Regions from separate parts of the Micromonospora sp. DT178 genome, predicted to be linked through region 2. Evidence: riboswitches for the same ligand, from Rfam matches in the RefSeq annotation. Region 2 holds a riboswitch; the other holds the start of a gene.
The links. Region 2 has a riboswitch for glycine ahead of gcvT (glycine cleavage system aminomethyltransferase GcvT). Riboswitches for the same ligand answer to the same signal wherever they lie in the genome.
Positions count from the first base shown of each region.

Region 1 (3,402 bases), on a different contig from region 2:
CCAGCACCCGGGCGACGTCGGTGCGGGTCACGGCGCCCGAGGGGGCGTGTCGGGCGAGGGTGATCCGCCCGGTGGGCGCGTCGTCGGTGAGCCGGCCGGGTCGCAGGATCGTCCAGTCGAGGTCGCGGCCGGTCAGGTCGTCCTCGGCGGCCTTCTTGGCCCGCAGGTACGCCGCGAACACCTCGTCGGTGCCGGCGGGTGGTGCGCCTTCCACGCCCACCGAGGAGATCAGCAGGTAGCGGCGCACGTCGGCGCGTTGCGCGGCGTCGGCGAGCAGGGCGGCGCCGGCCCGGTCGACGGTGTCCTTGCGTTCGGCGCCGCTGCCGGGGCCGGCGCCGGCGGCGAAGAGGACGGCGTCGGCGCCCCGCAGGTGCGCGGCGAGTTCGTCGACGCCGACGTGTTCGAGGTCGGCCACGACGGGCTGGGCGCCGGCGGCACGCAGCGCGGCGGCGTGGTCTGGGTTGCGGATCAGGCCGACGGCGGTGTCGCCGCGTCCGGCGAGTTCGCGGTGGGTCAGCTGGGCGATCTTGCCGTGTCCTCCGGCGATGACGACGCGCATACCGCCAACCTAGCCGCCGTCGGACCACGGCGTGGCCGGTCGACGGGGGCCGGGCCGGTGTCGGGGGCGACGTCGGTGCCCGGGTGTTCGCGGGAGGGTGGTTGCCTGAGGCAGCATGGACGGGTGACGGAGACGGTCGACGCGCTGGCCGGCCTGGTGGCCGGCGGTGGTGTCGTGGTGTTGAGCGGGGCGGGGCTGTCCACCGAGTCGGGCATCCCGGACTACCGGGGGCCCAGTGGCGCGGCGCGGCGGCACACCCCGATGACGTACCAGGCGTTCACGCGCGACGCGCAGGCGCGGCGGCGCTACTGGGCGCGCAGCCACCTGGGGTGGCGCACGATCGCGCGGGCGGCCCCGAACGAGGGGCACCGGGCGGTGGCGCGGCTGCAACGTGGCGGGCTCATCGAGGGGATCATCACGCAGAACGTGGACGGGCTGCACACCGCCGCGGGCAGCTCGCAGGTGGTGGAGCTGCACGGCCGCCTCGACGAGGTGGTGTGCCTGGGCTGCGGCAACCAGACCTCGCGGGAGGAGTTGGACCGGCGGCTGCGGGAGGCGAACCCGGACTTCGACGCGCGGGTCGCGGCGGTCAATCCGGACGGTGACGTGGATCTCGCCGACGACGAGGTGGCCGGCTTCCGTACGGTCGACTGCACGTTCTGCCGTGGCGGCATGCTGAAGCCGGACGTGGTGTTCTTCGGGGAGACGGTGCCGGCGGCCCGGGTGGCCCGCTGTTTCGCGCTGGTGGCGCGGGCGCGGCTGCTGCTGGTGCTGGGCTCGTCGTTGACGGTGATGTCGGGTCGCCGGTTCGTGGTGCGCGCGGCGAAGCTGGGCGTTCCGGTGGTGATCGTCAACCAGGGGCCGACGCGGGGCGACGGGTATGCGGCGTTGACCGTCGACGCGCCGCTGGGGCGGCTGCTGCCGGCGCTGGCCGACCGGACGGCCGCCGCCGCCGCGGTGCCGACGGTGCCGACGGGGTTGACGGGCGTCGGCCGGTAGCGGTCCCGGCGGGGTCACGGGGGCTGGTGGGTGGTCCACCGTCGCCCGCGCCCGGCGGGGGTACGACCTCCGGTGGGTGATCCGGCGCTGGTAGCGTTGACCATGCCGGCAGCACCCACGTGGGAGAGACCGCCCAGCAGCACCTCGGGCGGCGCCGAAGGGGCAAATCCTCCCCGGAACCTCTCAGGCAAAAGGACCTCGTGGGCAGGCACTGTGGAGCGCCTCGCGGGGCGCGACAGAGGGGGAGGCCGACCTGTCGACCTCGCCCCCGGGAGTGCCGCCCATGACCGTAGAGCAGTTCGCCGCCCGCCACATCGGCCCTGATCCGGACGACGAGCGCCGGATGTTGGAGGCCGTCGGTTACGGCTCGGTCGAAGAGCTGATGGACGCGGCGATTCCCGAGGTGATCCGCTGGCACGGCACCCTGGACCTGCCGGAGCCGGCCAGCGAGCACGACGCCCTCGCCGAGCTGAGGGCCCTGGCGGCCCGCAACACGGTCGTGGTGTCGATGATCGGTCTGGGCTACCACGGCACGCACACCCCGGCGGTGATCCGCCGCAACGTGCTGGAGGACCCGGCCTGGTACACCGCGTACACGCCGTACCAGCCGGAGATCAGCCAGGGGCGGCTGGAGGCGCTGCTGAACTTCCAGACCATGGTCACCGACCTGACCGGGCTGGCCACCGCGAACGCGTCGATGCTCGACGAGAGCACCGCCGCGGCCGAGGCGATGACCCTCGCGCGCCGCGCGTCGAAGAGCAGGAGCCCGGTGTACGTGGTCGACGCCGACACCCTGCCGCAGACCATCGCGGTCATCGCCAGCCGGGCCGAGCCCCTCGGCATCGACGTGCGGATCGTCGACACCGAGCGCGACGAGTTGCCGGCGGAGTTCTTCGGGCTGCACCTGCAGTACCCGGGGGCGTCCGGGGCGGTGCGTGACCAGGCGGGTTTGGTCGAGGCGGCGCACGCCGTCGGGGCGTTGGTCACCGTGGCGGCGGACCTGCTGGCCCTGACGCTGCTGCGTGCGCCGGGGGAGATCGGCGCCGACATCGCCGCCGGCACCACCCAGCGTTTCGGCGTACCGATGGGCTTCGGTGGGCCGCACGCCGGCTACCTGGCGGTACGGGCGGGGCTGGAGCGGATGCTTCCCGGCCGGCTGGTGGGGGTGTCGCGCGACGCGGACGGCAACCCGGCGTACCGGTTGGCGTTGCAGACCCGGGAGCAGCACATCCGGCGGGAGAAGGCGACCAGCAACATCTGCACCGCGCAGGTGCTGCTGGCGGTGATGGCCGGCATGTACGCCGTCTACCACGGTCCGGACGGGCTGCGGGGGATCGCCCGCCGTACCCACGACATGGCGGCCCGGCTGGCGGCGGCGCTGCGGGGCGTGGACGGCGTCGAGGTGGTGCACGAGGCGTTCTTCGACACCGTCCTGGTGCGGGTGCCCGGCGGCGCCGAGGCGGTCGTCGCCGACGCCGCCGCCCGGGGCGTGAACCTGCGGCTGGTCGACGCCGACCACGTGGGGGTGTCCTGCGACGAGACGACCACCGTCGCGCACCTGCGGAAGGTGTGCGACGCGTTCGGGGCCACCGTCGCCGGGCGGGCGGTGGCCGTGGCGGACGCGCCGGTGGGGGGCGCGTTGCCGGCGGCGCTGGCGCGTACGTCGGACTTCCTCACCCACGCGGTGTTCCGCAGTCACCACTCGGAGACGGCGATGCTGCGCTACCTGCGGCGGCTGTCGGACTTCGACTACGCCCTGGACCGGGGCATGATCCCGCTCGGGTCGTGCACGATGAAGCTCAACGCCACCACCGAGATGGAGCCGGTGAGTTGGCCGGAGTTCG
Region 1 is NZ_JBNCKV010000011.1:27,941-31,342, forward strand. Features, by position in the region: gene ACLQ22_RS20980 (NAD(P)H-binding protein) at 1-559, opposite strand, end outside; gene ACLQ22_RS20985 (NAD-dependent protein deacetylase) at 683-1,558, shown strand; glycine riboswitch at 1,669-1,767, shown strand; gene gcvP (aminomethyl-transferring glycine dehydrogenase) at 1,842-3,402, shown strand, end outside.
Region 1: linked by a shared signal. The riboswitch ahead of gcvP (aminomethyl-transferring glycine dehydrogenase) and the one ahead of gcvT (glycine cleavage system aminomethyltransferase GcvT) in region 2 are both predicted to bind glycine.

Region 2 (3,402 bases):
CTGCCGCAGGTGAAGGTGACCGGCAGGATCGCCGCGGCCAGGCGCGCCTGGAGGTCGCAGGTGTCGTAGTAGGCGCAGTTCGCCTTGTCGTAGTAGTCGGTCATCTCCGCGACGCCGACCCAGAGGGTGGCGGTGGAGCCGGTCATCGCGCTCAGGTCGAGCAGGCCCCGGGCCAGCGGCCGCACCTTCGACCGCAGGGCGGTGTGCTGGAGGAAGCGGCCCAGTTCGCGGCCGGCGTTGGAGACCAGGTAGCCCCGGTCGGTGCCGAGCAGGGCCCGTTTGCCGGTGGCGAAGGCGTACAGCGTGTCCAGCACGCTCGGATCGGCGCTGACGGCGCTGACGAACTCGGGCACCTGGTGGCCCCGGAACAGCACGGTGTGGACGTTGTTGACGGCGTTGAGCATCCACCGCGACGAGTCGTACGAGCTGTTGTAGCCGGTCAGCAGCCGCTTCACCACGTACAGGTAGCGGGCGTTCTCCTCCGCGCTGTCGATGAGGGTGACCGCCTCGGCCAGCACCTCGCCGTTGACGTCGTTGACGTCGCCGGAGCGGCCGTTGGCGAAGAACGTGTCCAGCCCGGCGCGGATGGCGGTGCGCAGGCCGGGGCCGTACGAGCCCACGGTGGCGGGGTGGTTCCACTGCACGTAGTACCCGGCCCGCAGGTACAGCACGAGCTGGGCGGTACCCGTGCCGTTGGTGCCGTCGTAGGCGGCGGCGTTGTCCCGCAGCCCGTACGCCACGCTGGTCATCTGCGCCTCGCGGAAGGCCTGGGAGGCGTCGCTTCCGGAGAGGCTGAACAGGGTGTTCACGCAGTCGGTGGTGGACGCCCTGATCTGCTGCACCAGGGCGCTGCCGGTCCGGCTCGTGAAGTCGCCGACCGCGCAGGGCGCGGCGGCCGCCCCGCGCGTCGACGGGGCGTTGCGCCGCCCCCCGTCGTCGGGCCGGTCGTAGTCGCGGCGCAGCTCCGCACGGGACGAGGGGAGCGGGGCCCGCTCGCTCAGCGGCAGCGGCGCCCGCCGGACGTGGGCGTCACCGGCGCCGGAGCCGAGGCCGGCGTCGCTCGGGGCGGCGCCGGTCGGCCTGGGCGGTGGCGCCGCGTGCGCGGTGCCGGAGGAGGCCGTCGGGGTCAGCGCGAGCGCCAGCGCCAGCGCGAGCGGGACGGCGGGCCAGCCGCGTCGGTTTCGTGTTCTCGTGGTTCTCACGGGTCGCCTCCTGGCGTTCGTGGTCCGGCCCGGTGGCCGGCAGGTGGTGGCGGTGTGGAGTGGCGGCGGCGTCGATTCCCGTCGATCAGGTGGGGGTCCGCGCCGTAGGTGGCCAGTACAATGGCACACATCACACATCGTGTAAAGGATCGCCGATGATCGATATAGGCGACGATCCGACTACCGTGCGTTGTCGTTGACAGCCGCTCGGGCGGTCGCCTACGGTCTGCGGGCAATCCACAAGTACATAGACGCCGTTCGAACCCGCGCGGGAGAGATCCCGACCGTCCGTCGGGGCGCCGAAGGAGCAAACTCCCAAGAAACTCTCAGGCCCCGTTACCGCTCGGGTGAGGCGAACTCTGGAAAGCAGACGATCAGTCGTCTCACCCACGGTGCAAGCCGCCAACCGGCGGTGAAGCTCTCAGGTCGATGACAGAGCGGGAGGCAACCGACCGTACGACGCGACCGCGTCGGAACGAGGGAGGCCTCCGTGCATCAAAGTCCGACGACCCTGCTCCACCCACCCCTGCACACTGTGCACGCCGAACTCGGCGCCCGGTTCACCGGCTTCGCCGGCTGGTCGATGCCGCTGCGCTACGGCAGCGAGACCGCCGAGCACCGCGCGGTACGCGAACGTGCCGGCCTCTTCGACCTCAGCCACATGGGGCAGCTCGAGGTGTCCGGGCCGCACGCCGCGGCGGCGCTGGACCACGCGCTGGTCGGACACCTGTCGGCGGTGCCGGTCGGCGGCGCCCGCTACACCATGCTCTGCGACGAGACCGGCGGCGTGCTCGACGACCTGGTCGCCTACCGGCTCGCCGCCGACCGGTACCTGCTGGTGACCAACGCCGTCAACACCCGCACCGCGCTGGCCGCGTTGCACCTACGCTGCGCCGGACACGCGGCGACCGTCGCCGACCACACCGCCGAGCGGGCCATCATCGCCGTGCAGGGCCCACGTGCCGCCGACACGGTGCGGGCCGTGGTCGGCGCGGAGCCGACCCGACTGCGCTACTACACCGCCACCGCCGTGGACGTCGGTGGACGGCCGGCGATCGTCGCCCGTACCGGATACACCGGCGAGGACGGGTTCGAGTTCTTCCTCCGGGCCGCAGACGCGGAAGACGTCTGGCGCGCGCTGCTCGCCGCCGGCGCCGGGCACGGGCTGACGCCGGCCGGGCTGGCCTGCCGGGACACGCTGCGCATCGAGGCCGGGATGCCGCTGTACGGGTGCGAGCTGCACCAGGGCGTCACCCCCTTCGAGGCGGGCCTGGGACGGGTGGTGTCCTTCACCAAGCCGGGCGACTTCGTCGGCCGGGCCGCGTTGGCCGAGCGCCGGGACGCCGGGGCCGCCACCGTCCTCGTGGGATTGACCGGAACCGGGCGACGCGTGCCGAGGACCGGCCACCCGGTGGTCGCGCTGGCAGACGGCGTACCGGCGCGGCCCGTCGGCGTGGTCACCAGCGGTGCGCTGTCACCGGCGCTCGACCGGCCCGTCGCGATGGCCCACGTCCACGCCGACGCGATCGAGGCCCGGTCCCGGCTGGGCGTCGTCGTGCGAGGAACCACCGAGCCGGTGCGCACCACCCCGCTGCCGTTCTACCGCCGTCCGCGCTGACGCTAACCGACCCATCCCCCAGGAGTGACGACCATGGACGTACCCGCGCGTCTGCGCTACAGCCGCAACCACGAGTGGATCGACGACACGGCCGAACCGGCGGCCGTGGGCATCACCGCGTTCGCCGCCGCCGCCCTCGGCGACATCATCTACGCCGAACTGCCCGAGCCGGGCACCCACCTGAGCGTGGGCGAGGTCTGCGGCGAGGTGGAGTCCACCAAGTCGGTGGCCGAGCTGTACATGCCGGTGAGCGGCGAGATCGTCGCCACCAACGAGGCGGTCGTCGCCGACCCGGACCTGATCGGCACCGACCCGTACGGGGCGGGCTGGCTGGTGCGGGTGCGGCTGACCGACGCGCCGGCGCTGATGACCGCCGACGAGTACCGCGCCTACCTGGCCGACGCCGACGGGGCGGGTGCGGCATGACCCTCCTCGACCGTGAACTGATCGACGTCGACCCGGAGATCGCCGAGGCGGTCGCCGCCGAGCTGCACCGGCAGCGGCGGACCCTCGGCATGATCGCCTCGGAGAACCACGCGCCCCGGGCGGTCCTGGAGGCGCAGGGCTCGGTCCTCACCAACA
Region 2 is NZ_JBNCKV010000021.1:2,531-5,932, reverse strand. Features, by position in the region: gene ACLQ22_RS28280 (collagenase) at 1-1,202, opposite strand, end outside; glycine riboswitch at 1,462-1,554, shown strand; glycine riboswitch at 1,560-1,640, shown strand; gene gcvT (glycine cleavage system aminomethyltransferase GcvT) at 1,693-2,820, shown strand; gene gcvH (glycine cleavage system protein GcvH) at 2,854-3,246, shown strand; gene glyA (serine hydroxymethyltransferase) at 3,243-3,402, shown strand, end outside.